DNA from 3 places in the Streptomyces sp. CA-146814 genome. Region 2 is predicted to be linked to each of the others. Evidence: riboswitches for the same ligand, from Rfam matches in the RefSeq annotation. Region 2 holds a riboswitch; each other region holds the start of a gene.

Region 1 (7,846 bases), 2.8 Mb from region 2:
GTGGTGAGGCCTCCCCCGCCGCGCGCCAGCGTGTAGACGAGGAGCAGCGAGAGCAGCGCGCCCGCGAAGGCCGCGGCCGGGATCGTGACGGTGGTGGCGAGGGTGGCGCCGATGCCGAGGACGATCACCAGGACCGCGCCGGTGGAGGCGCCGGAGGAGACGCCGAGGAGGAACGGGTCGGCGAGCTGGTTCCGTACGAGCGCCTGGAGGACCGTGCCGATGACGGCCAGTCCGGCGCCGACGACGATGCCGAGCAGGACCCGGGGCAGCCGGACGTCCAGGACGATCGTGCGGAACGGGCTCGCCTCCGCCCGGCCGGTCAGGATGTCGATGACCTGGCCGGGCGGGATGCGGACGGAGCCGAGGGCGAGGGCGGCGACCGCGGCGGCTGCGAGGAGGGCGGCGAGGACGCCGACGACCAGGGTGTAGCGGAGCAGCCGCCGCGGTGCGGAGGTGCGGCAGGTCACGAGGTGGTGGCCGCCGGGTGGAGCTGGGCCGCGAGCTTCTCGACGGCGGCGGGGACGCGCACGCCGAGGACCGCGTCGGAGAGCGGCATCACCGCGAAGCGCTTGTTCTTGATGGCCGGGACGTCGGCGAGGGCCGGGTCGTCGAGGAGGCGCTTCTTCTTCTGGGCGACGGTGGTGGAGCCGTAGTCGTAGATCACGATCGCCTCGGGCTTGCGGGCGACCACGTTCTCCCAGGAGGCGTCGCCGAAGGACTTGTCGAGGTCGGCGAAGATGTTGGTGCCGCCGGCGCGCTTGATCAGCTCGTTGCCGATGCCCTTGCCGCCCGCGGTGAACGCGGTCTTGTCGCCGCTGTCGTAGACGAAGACGGGGAGCGGCTTCAGCTCGGCCAGCTTCTTCGCGGTCGCCGCGTTGTCGGCCTCGGCCTGCTTGATCCAGGCCTCGGCGCGGTCGGTGACGCCGAAGGTGCGGCCGACCTCGCGGATCTCCTCGTAGAGGGTCTCCATCGGGGTGTCGGCCTTGGCGCAGCTCTCGGTGTTGAGCCGGGTCTCGATGCCGGACTTCTTGAACGCCTCGCGGCCGCGGCCGTCGCCCGCTGTGAAGGCGCTGCTGTAGCCGCCGTAGACGAAGTCCGGGTTGGTGGCGAGGACCTGCTCGTAGGAGGGGTACTCCTTGGCGATCACCGGGACGGAGGCGTAGTCCTTCGCGTACTTCGGCAGCACCTGGTCGTCGAGGTAGGCGGTGCCGACGAGGGACTTGGTGAGGCCGAGCTCCAGCATGATCTCGGTGACGTGCTGGTTCATGGTGACCACGCGCTTCGGCGGGGCCTTGTACGTGGTGGTGACACCGCAGTTGGTGACGGTGTACGGGAAGCCATCGCTCTTCGCCGCGGCCTTGTCCCCGGTGGGCTCGTCGCCCTCGGGGGTGGAGCAGGCGGTGAGGGCGAGCGGAAGCAGCACGGCGGCGGCTATGAGCGCGGGGGTGCGCCGGGACATGGCGGGGCCTCTCCGGGGGATTTCCGCGTCCCCTGGTCGATGCGGAGAAGGCAGCGGGCCAGTTCCTGGCTTCCGGGCCGCCGTCCGCGTACGGAGTCCGTACGGGAAGGGGCCTGGTCACAGTGGCGGGACCGTGCCGGATTCGCACCGGCTTCCTGGTTCCCGCTGCCTTGTGTTCGGGTCTGGGGTGCAGTGTGCCAGACCCGTCCGGCGGGTCGGCGGGGCCCCCGGAGGGCGCGCTACCGCTCAGTACGCCGCGACGACCTGCACGTCTTCCTCGGTGATCGCGCCGTCCACGATGCGGTACGAGCGGAACTGGAAGGGGCCGGAGCCGTCGGTGTCGGCGGTGGAGACCAGGACGTAGTGGGCGCCGGGCTCGTTGGCGTACGTGACGTCGGTGCGGGAGGGGTAGGCCTCCGTCGCGGTGTGCGAGTGGTAGATGATCACGGGCTCCTCGTCGCGGTCGTCCATCTCGCGGTACAGCTTGAGGAGGTCGCCGGAGTCGAACTCGTAGAACGTGGGCGAGCGGGCGGCGTTGAGCATCGGGATGAAGCGCTCGGGGCGCCCGGTCCCGGCCGGTCCCGCCACCACGCCGCACGCCTCGTCGGGGTGGTCGGCGCGGGCGTGGGCGACGATCTGGTCGTGGAGCGCCTGGGTGATGGTCAGCATGGCGCCAGGATAGGCATGCGGGCCCTCGCGTACCGGTGGGTGGTACGGGAGGGCCCGCATGGTGGACGCCGGGGCCGTGGGGGGAGGGTGAGCGGCCGGGGCGTCCGGGAGGAGGGCCGGTCGTGGGCCCGGGGTCGCCGGGCCCGCCCTCGGGGTCGAAGGGGTGGGCCGTGGTCGTCGGCCCGCCCTCGCGGTCGGTGCTGGGTGAAGCCTGGGTCAGCGCTTGGCGAAGGCGGTGTTCTCCGGGTCGCGCGACTTGAGCACCAGGTAGGAGACGCCGAGGACGAGCGCCCAGAGCGGGGCGCAGTAGAGCGAGATCCTGGCCTCCGTGTCGACCGCCATCATCACGATGACCATGCCGATGAAGGCGAGCGCGAACCAGCTGGTGTACGGGGCTCCCGGCGCCTTGAACGAGGACTGCGGGACCACGCCCTGGTCGGCGAGGCGGCGGTAGCGGATCTGGCTGATCAGGATCATGATCCAGGCCCACATGCCGGAGATGGTCGCGAAGGAGACGACGTAGTTGAACGCCTCGCCCGGCCACTGGTAGTTGATCCAGACGCCGACGAGCATCAGGGCCGCGGAGAAGGTGGTGCCGACGAGCGGCAGGCCGTTCTTCGTCAGCCTGGTGAAGGCGCGCGGGCCCTGTCCGTTCATGGCCAGGTCGCGGAGCATACGGCCGGTGGAGTACATGCCGGAGTTGCAGGAGGAGAGCGCCGCGGTCAGGACGACGAAGTTGACGATGGCGGCGCCGATGCCGAGCCCCATCTCCTCGAAGGCCTTCACGAACGGCGAGACGCCCGGCTTGAAGGTGGACCACGGGACGACCGACAGGATCATGATCAGCGCGCCGACGTAGAAGACGGCGATGCGCCACGGCACGGTGTTGATGGCCTTGGGCAGCACGGTCTTCGGGTCCTTGGACTCCCCTGCCGTGACGCCGACGAGTTCGACCGCGAGGAAGGCGAACATGACGATCTGGAGCGTCATCAGCATGCCGCCGACGCCGTTCGGGAAGAACCCGCCGTCGTTCCAGAGGTTGGAGACGGTCGCGGTGTCGCCCGCGTCGGAGAAGCCGAGGGTCAGGACGCCGGCGCAGATGAGGATCATGCCGACGATCGCGGTGACCTTGACCATGGAGAACCAGAACTCCAGCTCACCGAAGAGCTTCACGGAGATCAGGTTGGCGCCGTAGAGAATGACGGTGAAGACGAGCGCGGACAGCCACTGCGGAATGTCCCACCAGTACGTCATATAGGTGGCGGCGGCGGTGACTTCGGTGATTCCGGTGACGACCCAGAACAGCCAGTACGTCCAGCCGGTGACGAATCCGAAGAAGGGCCCGATGAATTCGCGGGCGTACTCCGAGAAGGAGCCGGAGACCGGCCGGTACATGAGGAGTTCGCCCAGCGCCCGCATGATGAAGAAGATGACCAGGCCCGCGAGGACGTAGGCCAGGATGAGGCTGGGTCCGGCCCGGTCGATCGCCTTGCCCGCGCCGAGGAAGAGCCCGGTACCGATGGCTCCGCCGATGGCGATCATCTGGATCTGACGGGCGCCCAGACCCCGCTGGTACCCCTCGCCACCGGTCTCGGCCTCGCCGGCTTCCGCGCCGGGCCTTCCCTTGTCGGCCTGTCCCTCGTCGACCTGTGCCGATGTCATGTGTGGTGCGCCTTTCTCCACGCCGATCCGCGCCGTCAAGGCTGCGGATCAGGTCCTGATCCCCCCGGATATGGATGGAGTGCCACCGGCGTTCGGCCGGCTTGTGGCGACCCCGGGAACAGGGGTGGCGTCCCCGGGCGATCGTGAAGATTTATCACGGACGTCACAGAACACCATGGGACATTCTGTGGCGCACCCCACAGATAAAAGCGGACAAGAAACTCCATCCACCACGAATGGCGCTTATGTCTTGGCGGGATCATTACCCGGATCTGAGCGTCCGTTGAGCGAACACGGACGCCTCGCCGATCGCGGCCGGGGGATTACGGCATCGGTGTCCGGGGATTACGGCATCAGTGTCTCGACGAGCGTTTCCTGGAGCGCGCCGAGCCAGAGGTAGGCCATCACCATCGGCTTGCGCGGGTCGCTGTCCGGGAGCCCGTAGAGCGAACCGTCCTCGCCCTCGTCCTCGTCGGAGACCTCCAGCCGGGTGCCGATGGTGAGGCGCAGGTCGTTGAGCGAGCCGAGCCAGGAGCGGCACTCCACGGCGGTGAGGGTGAGGACGGCTCCGCCGTCGCCGACGGGCGTCAGGGCGTCGAGCGTCCGGACGACCGCGAGGGCGTCCTCGCGCTTGCGGGAGCGCAGGTCGTTCTCGGTGAAGCGGCGGAACTCGGCGGACAGCTCCCGCAGCTCCTCCTCCGACTTCTCCTCGGGGGCCGAGCCGTCCGGGCCGCCGTACGCGTCCGGGAAGAGGCGGGCCAGGGCCGGGTCCGACGGCGGTTTGCTGGGGCCCTCGGCGAAGAGTGCGGCGAGCGGGTCCTCGCCGTCGGCGGGTTCGTCGCCCGGGCCGATCAGTTCGAGCAGCTGTACGGCGAGGGAGCGCAGGATCGAGATCTCGACCTCGTCGAGCGCGACGGCCGCGCCGCCGCCGGGGGTGGCCTCGAAATGGCCGGCCATGGATTCTCCGATGGTGGGTCGTACGGGGCGGGGGGTGCGTACGGCGGCGAGGCCGCTAGTTGCGGTCCTGGGTGAGGGTGGCCCACAGTCCGTAGCCGTGCATGGCCTGGACGTCGCGCTCCATCTCCTCGCGGCTCCCGCTGGAGACGACGGCGCGGCCCTTCTGGTGCACGTCGAGCATGAGCTTGTGGGCCTTGTCCTTGGAGTAGCCGAAGTAGGCCTGGAAGACGTAGGTCACGTAGCTCATGAGGTTGACCGGGTCGTTGTGGACGAGCGTCACCCACGGGACGTCCGGTTCGGGGACCGCGAAGGTCTCCTCGGCGGATTCAGGACGTTCGATCTCTACGGGGGTAGCAACGCTCACCTGTCCCATGCTGCCACCCGGGCGGGCCCGGCGCACAAACGGACCCCACATCTCGTCACTTTGACGAATAGGGGGTAGCATCCCAGCCATGAACTCAGCGGACCTCGGGCGACGGGTCGGCGTTCCGTCGACCGCGCTCTTCACCGACCAGTACGAGCTGACCATGGTGCAGGCGGCCCTCAAGGCGGGCACCGCCGGCCGGCACTCCGTCTTCGAGGCGTTCACCCGCCGGCTGCCCGAGGGGCGGCGGTACGGGGTCGTCGCGGGCACCGGGCGGGTGCTGGACGCGGTGGAGAACTTCCACTTCGACGACGAGATGATCGGCTTCCTGCGCCAGCAGCGGATCGTGGACGAGCCGACGCTCGAATGGCTGGCCGGATACCGCTTCAGCGGCGACATCTGGGGCTACCCGGAGGGCGAGGTGTACTTCCCGGGCTCGCCGATCCTGCGGGTGGAAGGCTCCTTCGCGGAGTGCGTGCTGCTGGAGACGGTGATCCTCTCCATCCTCAACCACGACTCCGCGATCGCGGCGGCCGCCTCACGCATGTCGGCGGCGGCCGGTGGGCGGCGGCTGATCGAGATGGGGGCGCGGCGGACGCACGAGCTGTCGGCGGTGGCCTCGGCGCGTGCGGCGTACGTCGGCGGGTTCGACGCCACCTCGGACCTGGCGGCCGGCTTCCGGTACGGGATCCCGACGGTCGGCACCAGCGCGCACGCCTTCACGCTGCTGCACGACACCGAGCGGGACGCGTTCCGGGCGCAGGTGGACTCGCTGGGGCGCGGGACGACGCTGCTGGTGGACACGTACGACGTGACCGAGGCGGTGCGGGCGGCGGTGGAGATCGCGGGGCCGAAGCTCGGTGCCGTACGGATCGACTCCGGGGACCTGCTGCTGGTCGCGCACCGGGTGCGGCAGCAGCTGGACGAGCTGGGGGCGACGGGCACGAAGATCGTGGTGACCTCGGACCTGGACGAGTACGCGATCGCCTCGCTGGCGGCGGCGCCGGTGGACGCGTACGGGGTCGGGACGCAGCTGGTCACCGGGAGCGGGCACCCCACGTGCTCGATGGTCTACAAGCTGGTGGCGCGGGCCGGTGGGGCGGCCGGTGCGGAGGCGGATGCGGATGCTCCGCTGGTGCCGGTGGCGAAGAAGTCGATGGGCGCGAAGTCGTCGGTCGGCGGTCGCAAGTGGGCGGCGCGGCGGGTCGACGCGGGCGGCGTGGCCGAGGCCGAGGTGATCGGGACCGGTTCGGTGCCGGAGGAGCTGGCGGGGCGGGAGCTGCTGGTGGAGCTGGTGCGGGGTGGGGTCGTGGTGGCTCGGGAGCCGTTGGAGGCGGCTCGGGAGCGGCATGTCTCTGCCCGGGCCGGGCTGCCCATGTCGGCGATGCAGTTGTCCCGGGGGGAGCCGGTGATCGGGACGGAGTACGTGTGAGGCCTCGGGCGCCCGGCGGTCGCTTCGTCCTCAAGCGCCGGACGGGCTGGAATGGGCGCCCCACGGGCTGGATAGGCGCCAGTGGGTAGGGGTTGATTGTCAGGCCCTAGTCTCTACGCTCGTTGGCATCCCCGTGAACGTTGAACATCTCCGCTCCCTCCCCACCTAAGGACACCCGCCATGCACCGCGCATTGATCGTCGTGGACGTTCAGAACGACTTCTGCGAGGGCGGCAGCCTCGCGGTGGCGGGTGGTGCCGATGTCGCCGCCGCCATCACCGACCTCATCGGTGAGGCCCAGCCCGGCTACCAGCACGTCGTGGCCACCCGGGACTGCCATGTCGACCCCGGTGACCACTTCTCCGAGACCCCGGACTACGTGGACTCCTGGCCGGTGCACTGCGTCGCCGGTACGGAAGGTGTCGGGTTCCATCCGAACTTCGCGCCCGCCGTCGCCTCCGGGGCCATCGACACCGTCTTCGACAAGGGCGCGTACTCGGCCGCGTACAGCGGTTTCGAGGGCGCCGACGAGAACGGGACCGGCCTCGCCCAGTGGCTGCGCGACCGGTCCGTCACCGAGGTCGACGTGGTCGGCATCGCCACCGACCACTGCGTACGGGCCACCGCCCTGGACGCGGCCCGTGAGGGCTTCGTCACCCAGGTGCTGCTCGACCTGACCGCCGGGGTCGCGCCGGCGACCACCGAGAAGGCGCTGGACGAGCTGCGCACGGCGGGCGTGAAGCTCTCCGGGAAGCCCGTCGTGGCCGAGGCCCTGTAGGCCCTCCGCAGAGCCTTACGCCGCCGGACGGGCGGGTCCGGCGTGCCCGGCCGGGCCCAGCAGCGCCCGGATCGGGTGCCACAGCTCCTGGCAGGACTGGAGCGCGAGCGCCGGCTGCGCGGCCGGGCCCGCCTGCGGCGCCGCCCGCCAGAGCAGGCCGTCCGGGTGGTGCAGCACCGCCGTGACCTCGTCCGGTGTCGGCGGCCGGTCGTTGCCGCGCAGGTACACCGCCCGCAGCCCCAGGTTGCGCAGCCTGGTCAGGGCGCGCGCCCGGTTCGCGGCGTGGACCAGGACCCGTACCGGAACGCCCGGATCCGATCCCGTACCGCCCGGTCTGGTGAGGGTCAGGGCCACCACCACCGTGCCGTTCGGCAACCTGCAGAAACCTCCGCCTGCCATGCTCCGCACTCCCCCGTGAGACGTCGTGTCAATAAGGATGTGAACAAGACGCACCTAAACACGATCGGCCGCCGCCCGCTAGAGGGCGACGGCCGATCATGCTCTGACCTGCGGTTTTATGAAATTA
Region 2 (7,846 bases):
GGCGATGATCGCGGCCTGCATCATCGACCCCGGCCTCTACTTCGCCATCAACGCGCCCGTCGGCGTGATCGGCGACAGCGTCCAGTCCGCCTCGCAGGCCGTCGCCAACTTCGGCTTCACCATCACTCCGGACGCCCTGGCCCAGGCCGCCAAGGACGTCGAGGAGGCGAGCCTGCTCTCGCGGACCGGTGGCGCGCCCACGTTCGCGCTCGGCATGGCGGAGATCTTCTCCGCGGTGATCGGCGGAACGGCGATGAAGGCGTTCTGGTACCACTTCGCCATCATGTTCGAGGCCCTCTTCATCCTCACCACCGTGGACGCCGGCACCCGCGTCGGGCGCTTCATGCTCCAGGACATGCTGGGCAACGCCTACAAGCCGTTCCGCGAGGTCAGCTGGAAGCCCGGTGTCTGGTTCGCCAGCGCCGTCGTGGTCGGCGGCTGGGGCTACTTCCTCTGGGTCGGTGTGCACGACCCGCTGGGCGGCATCAACCAGCTCTTCCCGCTCTTCGGCATCGCCAACCAGCTGCTGGCCGCCGTCGCGCTGGCCGTCTGCACCACGCTGCTGGTCAAGTCCGGCCGCCTGAAGTGGGCCTGGGTCACCGCCGTACCGCTCGCCTGGGACGTGGCGGTCACCCTTACCGCGAGCTGGCAGAAGATCTTCTCGCCGGACGTGAAGGTGGGCTTCTTCGCGCAGCGCGACAAGTACCAGGCGGGCATCGACGCGGGCGAGGTGCTGGCCCCGGCCAAGTCCATGGACGACATGCGGACCGTCGTCACCAACTCCACCGTCGACGGCGTGCTCTGCGCGCTCTTCGCGATCCTCATCATCGTGGTGCTCGTGGACGCCGGCCGGGTCTGCTATAAGGCCATCCGCGACCCGGAGAGCGTCAAGCTCCACGAGACGCCGTTCGTCCAGTCCAAGTTCGTCGCCCCGGCCTCGCTCATCGCCACCAAGGAGGAGAAGGCCGAACTGGCCGCCGCCGGTGTCGGCCCCGAGGGCGGCCTGCGCAAGGAGGAGGCCGCGGCGACGGGGAACCGGACATGAGCCGCGCGGACCGTACGGAGCCGGGCGTGACGGAGCCGGGCGTGACGGCCCCCGGCGTGCGGAGCCGGACATGACTCTCGCGGACGTACGGCGGGTGGCCGGGCGGATCCGCTGGTACGTCCGTGAGATGACCGGCGAGGCGACGTACGACCGCTACGTGGCGCACGCCCGGTCGCACGATCCGGACGCGCCGGTGATGACCCGCCGCGCCTTCGAGCGCAGCCGCACGGACGCCCGCGAGGCGGACCCCCGCGAGGGCTTCCGCTGCTGCTGACCACCGTCGGCCGATCGGGGCCGCCGCACCCCTCCCAGGGGCGCGGCGGCCCCTTCTGCCGTCCGTGGACGCGCCCGGCCGCCGCTCGATTTCCCGGGTGCGCGGAGCCGTGACCGTACGAAAGGATGTGCCCATGACATCGCGCTCCCGGTCGCCCCGGCTCCGGCCCCTCCTCCTGACCGTGACACTGGCCCTGACCCTGGCGGCGGCGACGGGCTGCGGCACCGTGCCGGCGCCCGGCTCGAAGTCGCCGGCGGACCGGAGCTCCTCGGCCGAACCGGCGCCCGACCGGGCGGAGCTGGAGGCGCGGGCGAGCGCCGTGCAGCTCGTCGCGGAGCATGTGTGGGTGACCGAGGCCGCGGGCTACGCCTTGGCGCGCCAGTCGGTCGGGGTGCTCGGTGACGACGGGTTCGGCAGCTCCTACACCGCGCCGGACGGCGGGATGTTCCAGCTGTCGGTGGAGCGCCGCCCGCACGCCGTGGCCGACTGTACGGACGGCTCCGCGCCCGCCGGCGGTCAGGAGGCCCTGGTGACGTGCGAGCGGGACGGCGAACAGTGGTACCGCGCCACGGAGTCGGACCACGCGTACGCCCAGGAGCAGGGCGGCCTCGTGATCACGGTGAGCGGGGCGCGCGAGCAGGTGGACCGGGCGACGCTGCGGTCGGCGGCGCTGGCCGCCCACCGCGCCGACGACCACGAATTGGACCGGGTGCTGCCGCCCGCCGGGGACGGCTCCGGGCAGCAGCCGGTCGAGCGCGGCGACCTGCCGCCGGTGGGCGACGGCGCGCCGGACAACGAGGTGGGAGCGAGTGGCTGATGGATCTGACGATCAGAGTGGCGGAGCCCGCCGAGTACGCCGTGCTCGGCGGGATCATCGCCGAGGCGTATCTCGGTGACGGTCTGCTGGACGGCCCGCAGGATCCGTACCTCCTGAAACTGCGGGCGGTGGAGCAGCGGGCGGCCGAGGCCGAGGTGCTCGTGGCGCTCGACGCGGACGGGGTGGTGCTCGGTGGTGTGACGTATGCCGCTCCCGGCACGCCGTGGCGCGATATCTCCGGTCCGGACGAGGCCGAGTTCCGGATGCTGGCCGTGGCCCGCGCGGGGCGCGGACGGGGCGTGGGAGAGGCGCTCGTACGGGCGTGCGTCGAGCGGGCCCGGTCCGCCGAAGGCGTTCGGGGGCTGGTGCTGTCGACGCAGCCGGCCATGCTCCCGGCCCATAGGATCTACCGTCGGCTCGGCTTTCTGCGGACCCCTGAGCGGGACTGGGAGCCGGTGCCGGGCCTGCGCCTCATGACCTTCCGGCTGGAGCTGGAGGCGGCCTCCTGAGGGGCTTATGAAATCGACGCGACACAACATGTGGGGGCCGCAGCATCTGGCGGCCCCCACATGTATGCTCGACCTCGCTGTCGCCGCAGGGGAATCCGGTGCGAATCCGGAACTGTCCCGCAACGGTGTGATCAGTGTGCTTTGCACACCCGAAGTCCGAAGACCTGTCGACAGCGCGTCCGGCTCGACCGAACCGGACGCCAGACGTCCGGGCCTCGCGGATGGGCCGGTGGACGCCGTAGCAGTGCTGCCCTGAAGGGCATCGTGCTGCCCGGTTTCCCCGCTCGCCGCCGGCCCCCAGCCGAGCGAGGGAAAGCCCAGTGACCATCGCGCCCGCCGATCCGGTTTCAGCCACCGAATCCGCTGCCTCCACCACGTCCGGCGAAGGCACGAACGACGGACCCGGGACCGCCCTGTTGCGGACCCTCACCGACCTCACCGTCGATCTGCCCGACACCGACCCCGGACGGGTCGCCGCCTCCGCGCTGCGCGGGCGCAACGCCCGCTCCGACGAGGCCGAGCTGCGCTCGCTGGCCACCGAGGCGGCGGCGGGGCTGATCTCCGAGGACCCGGCGTACTCCAAACTCGCCGCCCGGCTGCTGACCCGTACGATCGCCGACGAGGCCGCGGGCCAGGGCGCCACGTCCTTCTCCGCCTCGGTCGCCGTGGGCCACCGCGAGGGGCTGATCGCGGACCGCACGGCCGCCTTCGTGGAGCTGCACGCGAAGGCGCTGGACGCGCTGGTGGAGCGGACGCTGGCGGAGGGCGCGGACGACCGGTTCGGCTACTTCGGTCTCCGTACGCTGCACAGCCGCTACCTGCTGCGCCACCCGATCACCCGCCAGGTCATCGAGACCCCGCAGCACTTCATGCTGCGCGTGGCCGCCGGTCTGGCCGAGGACGAGTCGGTGCGGGCGCTGGACGAGGTCGCCGCGCTCTACGGGCTGATGAGCAAGCTGGACTACCTCCCCTCCTCCCCCACGCTCTTCAACTCCGGCACCCGGCACCCGCAGATGTCCTCCTGCTACCTGCTGGACTCGCCCAAGGACGAGCTGGACTCGATCTACGACCGCTACCACCAGGTGGCGCGCCTCTCGAAGCACGCGGGCGGCATCGGCCTCTCCTACTCCCGTATCCGCGCCCGTGGTTCGCTGATCCGGGGTACCAACGGGCACTCCAACGGCATCGTGCCGTTCCTGAAGACGCTGGACGCCTCGGTGGCGGCGGTGAACCAGGGCGGCCGGCGCAAGGGCGCTGCGGCGGTCTACCTGGAGACCTGGCACGCGGACATCGAGGAGTTCCTGGAGCTCCGCGACAACACCGGTGAGGACCAGCGGCGTACGCACAACCTGAACCTGGCGCACTGGATCCCGGACGAGTTCATGCGCCGGGTCGACGCGGACACCGAGTGGTCGCTCTTCTCGCCCGCCGAGGTGCCCGAGCTGGTGGACCTGTGGGGCGACGAGTTCGACGCGGCCTACCGCGCGGCCGAGGCCAAGGGCCTGGCCCGCAAGACGATGCCGGCGCGTGAGCTGTACGGCCGGATGATGCGGACCCTCGCGCAGACCGGCCAGGGCTGGATGACGTTCAAGGACGCCTCCAACCGGACCGCGAACCAGACCGCCGAGCCGGGCCGGGTCGTGCACTCCTCGAACCTGTGCACGGAGATCCTGGAGGTCACCAACGACGGCGAGACGGCCGTCTGCAACCTCGGCTCGGTCAACCTGGGCGCCTTCGTGGCGAACGGCTCGATCGACTGGGAGCGCCTGGACTCCACGGTCCGTACGGCCGTGACCTTCCTCGACCGGGTCGTCGACATCAACTTCTACCCGACCGAGCAGGCCGGGAACTCCAACTCCCTCTGGCGGCCGGTCGGTCTGGGCGCGATGGGCCTCCAGGACGTCTTCTTCCAGCTGCGCCTGCCGTTCGACTCGCCGCAGGCCCGCGCGCTCTCGACGAAGATCTCCGAGCGCATCATGCTGGCCGCGTACGAGGCGTCCTGCGACCTCGCCGAGCGCTCGGGCCCGCTGCCCGCGTGGTCGGAGACGCGTGCCGCGCGCGGTGTGCTGCACCCCGACCACTACGACACCGAGCTGAACTGGCCGGAGCGCTGGGACGCGCTGCGCGCCCGGGTCGCGAAGACCGGTATGCGCAACTCGCTGCTGCTCGCCATCGCGCCGACCGCCACGATCGCCTCGATCGCCGGTGTGTACGAGTGCATCGAGCCGCAGGTCTCCAACCTGTTCAAGCGCGAGACGCTCAGCGGTGAGTTCCTCCAGGTCAACGGCTACCTGGTGGACGAGCTGAAGAAGCTCGGCGTGTGGGACGCCCGCACCCGTGAGGCGCTGCGCGAGGCCAGCGGCTCGGTGCAGGGCTTCGCCTGGATCCCTGAGGACGTGCGGGCGCTGTACCGCACGGCGTGGGAGATCCCGCAGCGCGGCCTGATCGACATGGCGGCGGCCCGTACGCCGTTCCTCGACCAGAGCCAGTCGCTCAACCTGTTCCTGGAGACGCCGACGATCGGCAAGCTCTCCTCGATGTACGCGTACGCCTGGAAGCAGGGGCTGAAGACGACGTACTACCTGCGTTCGCGCCCGGCGACCCGGATCGCCCGTGCCGCGTCCGGTCAGGCGTCGGCCGCCGCCCCCATTCCCGTACAGCAGGCGTCGGCTCCCGACGCGGACGCCATCGCCTGCTCTCTTGAGAACCCCGAGTCCTGCGAGGCCTGCCAGTAATGAGCACCACGAACGAAGAGAAGAACCTGCTCGACCCGGGATTCGAGCTGACCCTGCGTCCCATGCGCTACCCGGACTTCTACGAGCGCTACCGGGACGCGATCAAGAACACCTGGACCGTCGAGGAGGTCGACCTCCACTCGGACGTCGCCGACCTCGCGAAGCTGTCGCCGGGTGAGCAGCACATGATCGGCCGGCTCGTGGCGTTCTTCGCGACGGGCGACTCGATCGTCTCGAACAACCTCGTGCTGACGCTGTACAAGCACATCAACTCCCCCGAGGCGCGGCTGTACCTGTCGCGGCAGCTCTTCGAGGAGGCCGTGCACGTCCAGTTCTATCTGACGCTGCTGGACACCTATCTGCCCGACCCGGACGACCGGGCGGCGGCGTTCGACGCGGTCGAGGAGATCCCGTCGATCCGCGAGAAGGCGCAGTTCTGCTTCAAGTGGATGGACTCGGTCGAGAAGATCGACCGGCTGGAGACGAAGGCCGACCGCCGCCGCTTCCTGCTGAACCTGATCTGCTTCGCGGCCTGCATCGAGGGGCTGTTCTTCTACGGGGCGTTCGCGTACGTGTACTGGTTCCGCTCGCGCGGCCTGCTGCACGGCCTCGCCACGGGCACCAACTGGGTGTTCCGCGACGAGACGATGCACATGAACTTCGCGTTCGAGGTCGTGGACACCGTCCGCAAGGAGGAGCCGGAGCTCTTCGACGACGCGCTCCAGCAGCAGGTCACCGACATGCTGAAGGAGGCCGTCGAGGCGGAGCTCCAGTTCGGCCGCGACCTGTGCGGCGAGGGCCTGCCGGGCATGAACACCGAGTCGATGCGCCAGTACCTGGAGTGCGTCGCCGACCAGCGGCTCGCCCGCCTGGGCTTCCCGACGGTGTACGGCTCCGAGAACCCGTTCTCCTTCATGGAGCTGCAGGGCGTCCAGGAGCTGACGAACTTCTTCGAGCGCCGCCCGTCCGCCTACCAGGTGGCGGTGGAGGGCTCGGTCGGGTTCGACGACGACTTCTAGGCCCTTTCCGGAACCCTTTCCGGGCTCCGTACCCCCCGGAACCCTTTCCGGACTTCGTACAGCAGAAGGCCCCACCGTGCCGAGCGCGGTGGGGCCTTCCGCGTCCCCTCACGGCATGACGAGGACCGGCCGAACGGAAAAACATTTGGACTAGACCAAGTCTTGGCGTGCACACTCTCACATCGATCACGTCCGACCGGGCCCGGCCCGCTCCAGGAGAGGCGCACATGCCCGTCATCGAAGTGGCAGACCTCGTCAAGGAGTTCAGCCGACCCACACGGCAGGAAGGCAGATTCGCCGGCATCCGCACACTCCTGACCCGTGAGCAGACCGTCAAGCGTGCCGTCGACGGCGTCAACTTCACGGTCCAGCAGGGCGAGATGGTCGGCTATCTCGGCCCCAACGGCGCGGGGAAGTCCACCACCATCAAGATGCTCACCGGCATCCTCGTCCCCACCTCCGGCACGGTCACGGTCGCCGGTGCCACGCCCTGGCGGGACCGGTCCCGCAACGCCCGCCGGATAGGCGTGGTCTTCGGCCAGCGCAGCCAGCTCTGGTGGGACCTGCCGCTGCGCGACTCGCTCTGGCTGATCAGCCGCCTCTACGACGTGCCCGAGGCCCGGTTCCGCGAGAGGCAGCGGCAGTTCAGCGAGGTGCTCGACCTCGGCCCGTTCCTCGACACCCCCGTCCGCCAGCTCTCCCTGGGCCAGCGGATGCGCGGCGACCTCGCCGCCGCGATGCTCTACGACCCGGACATCCTCTACCTGGACGAGCCGACCGTCGGACTCGACGTCATCGCCAAGGAGCGGATACGCACCTTCGTCGGGGAGCTGAACCGGGAATCGGGCACCACGGTCGTCCTCACCACCCACGATCTCGACGACGTCGAGGAACTCTGCGACCGGATCATCCTCATCGACCACGGCAGGGTCGCCTACGACGGCGCGGTGGGCAAGCTGAAGACCCGCTACGCGCCGCACCGCGAACTCGTCGTGCAGACCGACCGGCTGGAGAGCGTCGAAGGCGCGGAGGTCGTCCGCCGGGAGGACGGCAAGGTGTGGCTGCGCTTCGACCCCGTACGCACCCCGCCCGCCGAACTGGTGGCCGCGGTGCTGGCGCAGCACCGGGTGACCGACCTCTCGATCGTGGAACCCGAACTGGAGAGCGTCATCCACCGGATCTACGCGGACCGCGGATGACCGCGCCGACGACGGTCCCCACGATGAGGACGACCACGAAGGAGCCACTCAGCAGGCCGCTCCAGGCTTATCTGGCCTGTGCCCGGATGGAGTTCCGCGCCGCCCTCACCTACCGCACGGCCTATCTGTCGTCCTTCGCGATGATGCTCCTCCAGATCTGGCTGCTGACGGTGGTCTGGAAAGCCCTCTACGACGGCCGGGCGGAGGTGGACGGACTCAGCCTCACCACCATGACGGCGTACGCGACG
Region 3 (7,846 bases), 1.5 Mb from region 2:
CCGTCCCTGTACGACAGCACGCTCGCGATCCTGGAGGACATCCAGGCCCGTGGCACGGTGGAATTCGGCCATGAGGTGGTCCCCGGGATCAGCAGCGTCTCGGCGCTCGCCGCCCGCCACCGCACCTCGCTGAACCAGGTCGGCCGCCCCGTCCACATCACCCCGGGCCGACGCCTCGCCGAGGGGTTCCCGGACGACGACGGCGACATCGTGGTCATGCTCGACGGCCACGAGAGCTTCACCCATCTGACGGGCCGGGGCCTGTGGATCTACTGGGGCGCCTACATCGGCACCCCGGACGAGCTCCTGGTCTCCGGACCGCTCGACGAGGTCGCCGAACGGATCAGCCGCGTGCGCGCCGAGGCCCGCGAACGGCACGGCTGGATCATGGACACCTACCTGCTGCGCCACCGGCCGGAGGGCGCCCAGGGTACGGAGAGCCCAGGCGGCACGGACAGCTGACGGGCCCCGGCCCGCGAGCGGGGGCCCGGACAGGTGGGCGGGTGACGTGACACAGGGCGGCGGGTCGCGTCGAGGCGCGAGCGGCCGCCGCACCTCGCCGTCGTACCCGGCCGGAGGTCAGCTCCGGGACTCGTGCGCCCGGATCACTCCCAGCCCGTGACCGAGGCTCGGGCACTCGGCGGTCAGGTCGTTGCCCCGCACCAGATAGTTGTGCACGCGCCCGTCGGTGGGCCGCTCGACGGCCCGGTACAGAGTGCCGTTCACCGTGATCGTCCAGTCGTCGCCGTCCTGGGCCCACCCGACTGTCTTCTTCATATAGCGCTTCCCTCGCTCGTCGCCGCCGCGGGTCGGCGGCCGTGTATTGGCAAGAAGAACGGCCTGTGACGCTCTGTGGTTCCGGTTCGCCTACGCCATTCGGTTACATCTGAGTCACCATGCCCCCACGACCTGACCGGAAGTCAGCGAACCGGAGAAGAACGGCGGAACGGGGTGCGCGGAGGGGAGCGGGGCTGCCCGGGGCCGGATCGTGCCAGGATGCCGGATCCGGTCCCGGGCAGTGATGCAGGAGCGCCCGCTCCGCGCCCCTGTGCTGACCATTCGGCGCCGCCTGCCGGGGCGGATTGGTGCGGGGGCCCTTCCGCTGCCCGACGTCACCCGTTCGGAGCCCGTCCGGGGCTCATCCGGCGTGCACTCGGTGCCCGTCCGGAGCCCGTGTCTCATATCACCGTCCGAAGAGTGAACAACGGTGTGCGCCCGGCGGCCGTCCGCTTAGGGTGGCCGGTGCAGCTGGTTCGCCCTGTCCGCCAGACAGGGTGTCGTAAGAGGGAACCCGGTGGGAATCCGGGACTGCCCCGCAGCGGTGAGCGGGAACGACCGCCGTCATACGCACTGGACCCGGCCGGGTCTGGGAAGCGACGGCCAGTAGGTATCTGCCCCGGCAGACGTGCCCGCGAGTCCGAAGACCTGCCCGTTGCCCGCACGCGACCGTTCGTGTGCGGAGTTCCCGGTGACCTCGTGGGCGGGTCGGCGTAACCGTCAGGCGGACGGACACGGTCAACGTGTCGTATTCCCGCCCGATTTCGTCACCCCTTCGCGTCCGCGTCCCGTCCCGGGAGCAGCTGGAGACATGCTCGCGAAGGAGAGTCACGTGACAGCGAAGCCCGCAGCCGCGGCAGCACGGGCCACCGTGTACGGCTACCCCCGCCAGGGTCGGAACCGTGAACTGAAGAAGGCCATCGAGGGCTACTGGAAGGGCCGCGTCGACGCGGACACCCTCCGCAGGACCGCCGCCGAACTGCGCGGGGGAACCTGGCAGCAGCTCGCCGAGGCCGGAGTCCACGAGGTGCCGACCGGTGACTTCTCGTACTACGACCACGTCCTGGACACCAGTGTCATGGTCGGCGCTGTCCCCGAGCGGCACCGCGAGGCGGTCGAAGCGGACGCCCTCGACGGCTACTTCGCCATGGCCCGTGGCACACAGGAGGTGGCGCCGCTGGAGATGACCAAGTGGTTCGACACCAACTATCACTACCTGGTGCCCGAGTTGGGCCCGGACACGGTGTTCACCGCCGACTCCGCCAAGCAGGTCGCCGAGTTGAAGGAAGCCCTCGCGCTCGGCCACACCCCGCGCCCGGTCCTCGTCGGGCCCGTCACCTACCTCCTGCTCGCCAAGGCGGCCCCCGGTGTCGCCGCCGACTTCGAGCCGCTGACCCTCCTCGACCGGCTCCTGCCCGTGTACGCCGAAGTCCTCGCCGACCTCCGGGCCGCGGGCGCCGAGTGGGTGCAGCTCGACGAGCCCGCCCTCGTCCAGGACCGCACCCCGGCCGAGCTGAACGCCGCCGCCCGCACCTACCGCGAGCTCGGCGGTCTCACCGACCGCTCCAAGCTGCTGGTCGCCTCCTACTTCGGGCGGCTCGGCGAGGCGCTGCCGGTGCTCGCCAAGTCGCCGGTGGAGGGGCTCGCGCTGGACTTCACCGAGTCGGGCGCAGGCAACCTCGCCGACCTCGCGGCGGCCGGCGGACTGCCCGGCAAGCGGCTGGTCGCGGGCGTCGTCAACGGCCGCAACATCTGGATCAACGACTACGAGAAGTCGCTCGCCACCCTCGGCACGCTCCTCGGCCTCGCGGACCACGTCGACGTCTCCGCCTCCTCCTCCCTCCTGCACGTCCCGCTCGACGCCCGGGCCGAGCAGGACATCGACCCGGAAGTCGCCCGCTGGCTCGCCTTCGCCCGGCAGAAGACCGAGGAGATCGTCGTCCTGGCGCGCGGCCTGACCGCCGGCACCGAGGCCATCACCGCCGAACTCGCCGCCAACCGGGCCGACCTGGCCTCCCGTACCGACGCCGTCATCACCCGCGACCCGGCCGTCCGGGCCCGTACGGCGGCCATCACCGAAGCCGACGGACGCCGCTCCCAGCCGTACGCCGAACGGACCCTCGCCCAGCGCGCCCACCTCGGTCTGCCGCTGCTGCCGACCACCACCATCGGCTCGTTCCCGCAGACCACCGAACTGCGCACCGCCCGCGCCGACCTGCGGGCCGGCCGGATCGACGAGGCCGGCTACGAGGAGCGCATCAAGGACGAGATCCGCGAGGTCCTCTCCTTCCAGGAGAAGGCCGGGATCGACGTCCTGGTCCACGGTGAGCCCGAACGCAACGACATGGTGCAGTACTTCGCCGAGCAGCTCACCGGCTATCTCGCCACCCAGCACGGCTGGGTCCAGTCGTACGGCACCCGCTACGTCCGGCCGCCGGTCCTCGCCGGGGACATCTCGCGCCCCGAGCCGATGACGGTGCGCTGGACGGCGTACGCGCAGTCGCTCACCCAGCGCCCGGTCAAGGGCATGCTCACCGGCCCGGTCACCATGCTCGCCTGGTCCTTCGTCCGCGACGACCAGCCGCTCGGCGAGACCGCCCGCCAAGTGGCGCTCGCCCTGCGGGACGAGGTCGACGACCTGGAGGCGAACGGCACTTCGGTGATCCAGGTCGACGAGCCGGCGCTGCGTGAGACGCTGCCGCTGCGGGCCGCCGAGCACGCGGCGTACCTGGAATGGGCTACGGAGTCCTTCCGGCTCGCCACCTCCGGCGTGCGGCCGGACACGCAGATCCACACGCACATGTGCTACGCGGAGTTCGGCGACATCGTCCAGGCCATCGACGACCTCGACGCCGACGTCATCAGCCTGGAGGCCGCCCGCTCGCACATGCAGGTCGCCCGCGAACTGGCCACCCACGGCTACCCGCGCGAGGCCGGACCCAGCGTCTACGACATCCACTCCCCGCGCATCCCCAGCACCGAGGAGGCAGCGGCCCTGCTGCGCAAGGGACTTGAGGCCATCCCGGCCGAGCGGCTGTGGGTGAACCCCGACTGCGGCCTGAAGACCCGCGGTTGGCCCGAGACCCGGGCCTCCCTGGAGAACCTGGTCGCCGCCGCGCGGGAGATCCGCGCGGAGCTGCCCACCGAAGCGGCGTGATCCGGCCCGGTACGGGAGCGGCCACCGCCGCTCCCGTACCGGCCTGAGCGGCCTCGACCCGGTTCGGGGGCAGGCCGGTTCGGAGACCCGGGCGGCCGGAGTGCGTTCTTCATCGGCGGAAGAGTTAGGTTAGCCTAACCAGCGAATCCCGGTGGTGGATCTTGCACTCCGATCGAAGGGCTTCGCCATGGAGCGTGCTCAGGACCTGCTGTCCGCCGAACTCCGCCTGGAGCGTGCGGTGTGAGTGCCGGTACGGGGGGCCTCCTCGCGGGCGGTGTCGACGGACCCGGCCACCTGCGTGCCCTCACCTCGGTCGTCCTGGACACGTTGGAGTCCGCCGCCCGCGCCCGAGGCGGGCCGCTGCCCGCCGGAGGCCCGGACGCCGTGGCCCGGCGGACCACCGCCCTGGCCGCCCCGGTGCTGCCCGAGGAGGGCATCGGGGCCGAGGCCGCGCTCGCGGACCTCGTACGAGCGGTGGCCGAGGGTGCCGCCGATCCGGCCGATCCCGCGTGCGTCGCCCATCTGCACTGCCCGCCGCTGGCCGTGGCGGTCGCGGCGGAGCTGGCCGGGGCGGCGCTCAACCCGTCGATGGACTCCTGGGACCAGGCGCCCGCGGCCGGAGTGATCGAGGAGCTGACCACGGCCGCCTTGGCCCGGCTCGTCCACCCGGACGCTCCCGCACCCGACGCGCTCATCACCAGCGGCGGCACCGAGTCCAACCTGGTCGCGCTGCTCCTCGCCCGCGAACGCGCGGCGCCCGCCCTTCTCCGGGTGGTGACCGGCGCCAACGCCCACCACAGCGTCCACCGCGCCGCCTGGATGCTCGGCCTGCCCGCCCCGACCCAGGTCGCCTGCCACGACGGCCGGATCGACCCCGCCGACCTCGACCGCGCCCTGGCCGGGCTCGGCGGCGGCCCGGTCCTGGTCGTCGCCACCGCCGGGACCACGGACGAGGGGCGCATCGACCCGCTTCCCGAGATCGCCGGCATCGTCGACCGGTACGGAGCCGAACTCCACGTGGACGCGGCGTACGGCGGGCCCCTGCTCTTCAGCGAGCACCTGGCGCCCCGGCTGGCGGGGCTCGATCGGGCGGTCTCCGTAACGTTCGACCTGCACAAACTCGGCTGGCAGCCGGTCGCCGCCGGAGTGCTGGCCGTCGCGGACACCGCCCTGCTCGCGCCGCTCTCCCTGCGCACCGACTACCTCAACGCCGACGACGACACCGAGGCCGGCCTCCCCGACCTGCTCGGCCGCTCGATCCGTACGACCCGGCGCCCCGACGCACTGAAGATCGCGGTCACCTTCCGGGCGCTCGGCCGCCGTGGACTGAGCGAACTGGTCGAGCGCTGCGTACGTACGGCGGAGGAGTTCGGCCGGGCCGTCGACGCCCGGCCCGCACTGCGCCGCCGGCCCGGCGCGATCGGGATCAGCACCGTGCTGTTCCGGCCGGTGGTGGCCGACGAGCTGGAAGCGGAGGCCGGGGACGCCGTCGTCGCCGAGGTCCGCCGCACGCTGCTCATGGACGGCCGGGCCGTCCTCGGACGAGCGGTGGCCGAGGACGGCGACGGGCGGTGCCGGCTCTGGCTGAAGGCCACGCTGCTGCACCCGGCCGCCGCGACGGCCGACCTGCTGCCGCTGCTCGACCTGGTGGAGGTGGCGGCTCGGCGGGCGGCGGCCGAAGAGAGCGGCCCCGGCGGTACCGACGCCCCGGCGGCGGAAAGGCTGTCGCCATGACGTTGCCGACGCGCACGAACCACGTGGGAGGAATCCGATGACGCCCGGACCGCGAACACCGCCCCTCGATCTGCTGGGGGTGGGCGCAGGGCCCTTCAACCTCTCGCTCGCCGCCCTCGCCGACGGCGTACCCGGCCTGCGCACCGCCTTCCACGAACAGCGCACTGCCTTCCACTGGCACCCGGGACTGCTCATCGAAGGAGCGACGCTCCAAGTCCCCTTCCTGGCCGACCTGGTGAGCCTGGTGGAGCCGACCAGCCCTTGGTGCTACCTCAATTACCTCAAGACGCGGCGCAGGCTCTTCCCGTTCTACTTCGCCGAGCGTTTCCACATCCACCGCTCCGACTTCGACAACTACCTGCGCTGGGTGAGCACCGAACTGCCCTCCACCCACTTCGGCCACCGCGTCGACGCCATCGCCTGGGACACGGGCGAGAGGACGTTCGCCGTCGACTTCACCCGGCTCGGCCCGGACGGCGAGAGCCTCGGGAGCGGGCTGACCCGCGCCCGTAACCTCGCGCTCGGTGTCGGCACCGCGCCGTACGTCCCCGAGCCGCTGAGGGCCCTGGCCGCCGACCCCGTACCGCTCGTCCTGCACTCCGCCGACTACCTCGCCCAGCGGGACCGGCTGCTCGCCGCCCGGCATGTCACGGTCGTCGGCTCGGGACAGTCGGGCGCCGAAGTCCTCTTGGATCTGCTGAGGTTGAGGCCGGAAGGGGCGGAAGGGCTGACCTGGCTCGCCCGTACCCCGGCCTTCGCGCCCATGGAGTACAGCAAGATCGGGCTGGAGCAGTTCACCCCGGACTACACCCGCTACTTCCACGGGCTCCCGCAGGCCACCCGGGACCGGCTGCTGCCCAGCCAGTGGCAGCTGTACAAGGGCGTCAGCGGGGACACGCTCGGGGACATCCACGACGAGCTGTACCGGCGCAGCCTCGGCGGTGACTGGCCCGATGTGACCCTCACCCCCGGCATCGAGGTCACCGGCGCCTCGGTCACGGGCGGCGGCCGCATCGAACTGGTCGTGGAACACGGCCAGCAGGAGACCCGGGGCCGGCTCGCCACGGACGCGGTGGTCCTCGCCACCGGCTACCGGGAGCGCCCGGTCGACACGCTGCTCGCCGCTCTGGATCCGTACATCGTCCGCGACGGTGCCGGACGGCCGCAGGTCGACGAGGCCCAACGGCTGGTCCTGGCACCGGAGATCGACGGCTCGGTCTTCGTGCAGAACGCGGAGCGGCACACGCACGGGGTCGGCGCGCCGGACCTGGGTCTGGCCGCCTGGCGTTCCGCCGTCATCATCAACGCGCTGACGGGCAAGGAGACTTACCCGCTGCCGGACCGGACCGCCTTCACCACGTTCGGACTTGGCGCGGCGGAGGAGCGGAGCGGGATGCCGGGGCGGATAGCGGAAGAGCGGCGGTGATACGGCTCCGGGCCGCGCGGTGGGTTCACCGTGCGGCCCGGAGCGGGGGTGTTGTGTCGGGGGTGGTCAGGCCTTGCGGGCGTTGACCTCGTCGGTGAGCTGGGGCACGACGGTGAAGAGGTCGCCGACGACGCCGTAGTCGACGAGGTCGAAGATCGGGGCCTCGGCGTCCTTGTTGATCGCGACGATCGTCTTCGAGGTCTGCATACCGGCCCGGTGCTGGATCGCACCGGAGATACCCGAGGCGATGTACAGCTGCGGCGAGACGGACTTACCCGTCTGGCCGACCTGGGAGGTGTGCGGGTACCAGCCCGCGTCGACCGCGGCACGCGAGGCACCCACCGCCGCGCCCAGAGAGTCGGCCAGCGCCTCGATGAGCGGGAAGTTCTCCCCACCACCGACACCACGGCCGCCGGAGACCACGATCGCGGCCTCGGTCAGCTCCGGGCGCCCGGTCGACTCACGCGGCGTCCGCCCCGTCACCTTCGTGCCCGTGGCACCCTCACTGAACGACACCGACAGGGCCTCGACCGTGCCGGCCGCGGCAACGGGCTCGACCGGGGCGGAGTTCGGCTTGACCGTGATGACCGGGACACCCCGCGAAACACGGGAGCGGGTGGTGTAGGAGGCGGCGAACGCCGCCTGCGTGGCGACGGGGCCCTTGGCGTCGGCCTCCAGATCGGTGGCATCGGTGATGATCCCCGAACCGACCCGCAGCGCCAGACGGGCCGCGACCTCCTTACCCTCCGCCG

Evidence for each region. Region 2 has a riboswitch for cobalamin ahead of ACQP09_RS24505 (ribonucleoside-diphosphate reductase subunit alpha). Riboswitches for the same ligand answer to the same signal wherever they lie in the genome.
Region 1: linked by a shared signal. The riboswitch ahead of ACQP09_RS11515 (ABC transporter substrate-binding protein) and the one ahead of ACQP09_RS24505 (ribonucleoside-diphosphate reductase subunit alpha) in region 2 are both predicted to bind cobalamin.
Region 3: linked by a shared signal. The riboswitch ahead of metE (5-methyltetrahydropteroyltriglutamate--homocysteine S-methyltransferase) and the one ahead of ACQP09_RS24505 (ribonucleoside-diphosphate reductase subunit alpha) in region 2 are both predicted to bind cobalamin.

The regions. Positions count from the first base shown of each region.
Region 1 covers NZ_CP192068.1:2,602,985-2,610,830, forward strand. Annotated here, with positions in the region: gene ACQP09_RS11510 (FecCD family ABC transporter permease) at 1-467, opposite strand, end outside; gene ACQP09_RS11515 (ABC transporter substrate-binding protein) at 464-1,459, opposite strand; cobalamin riboswitch at 1,499-1,676, opposite strand; gene ACQP09_RS11520 (Mov34/MPN/PAD-1 family protein) at 1,706-2,128, opposite strand; gene ACQP09_RS11525 (amino acid permease) at 2,345-3,790, opposite strand; gene ACQP09_RS11530 (DUF2017 domain-containing protein) at 4,136-4,747, opposite strand; gene clpS (ATP-dependent Clp protease adapter ClpS) at 4,803-5,120, opposite strand; gene ACQP09_RS11540 (nicotinate phosphoribosyltransferase) at 5,200-6,543, shown strand; gene ACQP09_RS11545 (isochorismatase family protein) at 6,724-7,320, shown strand; gene ACQP09_RS11550 (hypothetical protein) at 7,336-7,719, opposite strand; gene ACQP09_RS11555 (immune inhibitor A domain-containing protein) at 7,844-7,846, opposite strand, start outside.
Region 2 covers NZ_CP192068.1:5,434,830-5,442,675, reverse strand. Annotated here, with positions in the region: gene ACQP09_RS24525 (carbon starvation CstA family protein) at 1-1,045, shown strand, start outside; gene ACQP09_RS24520 (YbdD/YjiX family protein) at 1,116-1,319, shown strand; gene ACQP09_RS24515 (hypothetical protein) at 1,453-2,136, shown strand; gene ACQP09_RS24510 (GNAT family N-acetyltransferase) at 2,136-2,645, shown strand; cobalamin riboswitch at 2,710-2,831, shown strand; gene ACQP09_RS24505 (ribonucleoside-diphosphate reductase subunit alpha) at 2,966-5,380, shown strand; gene ACQP09_RS24500 (ribonucleotide-diphosphate reductase subunit beta) at 5,380-6,399, shown strand; gene ACQP09_RS24495 (ABC transporter ATP-binding protein) at 6,627-7,598, shown strand; gene ACQP09_RS24490 (ABC transporter permease) at 7,622-7,846, shown strand, end outside.
Region 3 covers NZ_CP192068.1:6,914,288-6,922,133, forward strand. Annotated here, with positions in the region: gene cobF (precorrin-6A synthase (deacetylating)) at 1-462, shown strand, start outside; gene ACQP09_RS30550 (hypothetical protein) at 580-777, opposite strand; cobalamin riboswitch at 1,246-1,435, shown strand; gene metE (5-methyltetrahydropteroyltriglutamate--homocysteine S-methyltransferase) at 1,610-3,934, shown strand; gene ACQP09_RS30560 (pyridoxal phosphate-dependent decarboxylase family protein) at 4,175-5,668, shown strand; gene ACQP09_RS30565 (lysine N(6)-hydroxylase/L-ornithine N(5)-oxygenase family protein) at 5,706-7,094, shown strand; gene ACQP09_RS30570 (electron transfer flavoprotein subunit alpha/FixB family protein) at 7,161-7,846, opposite strand, start outside.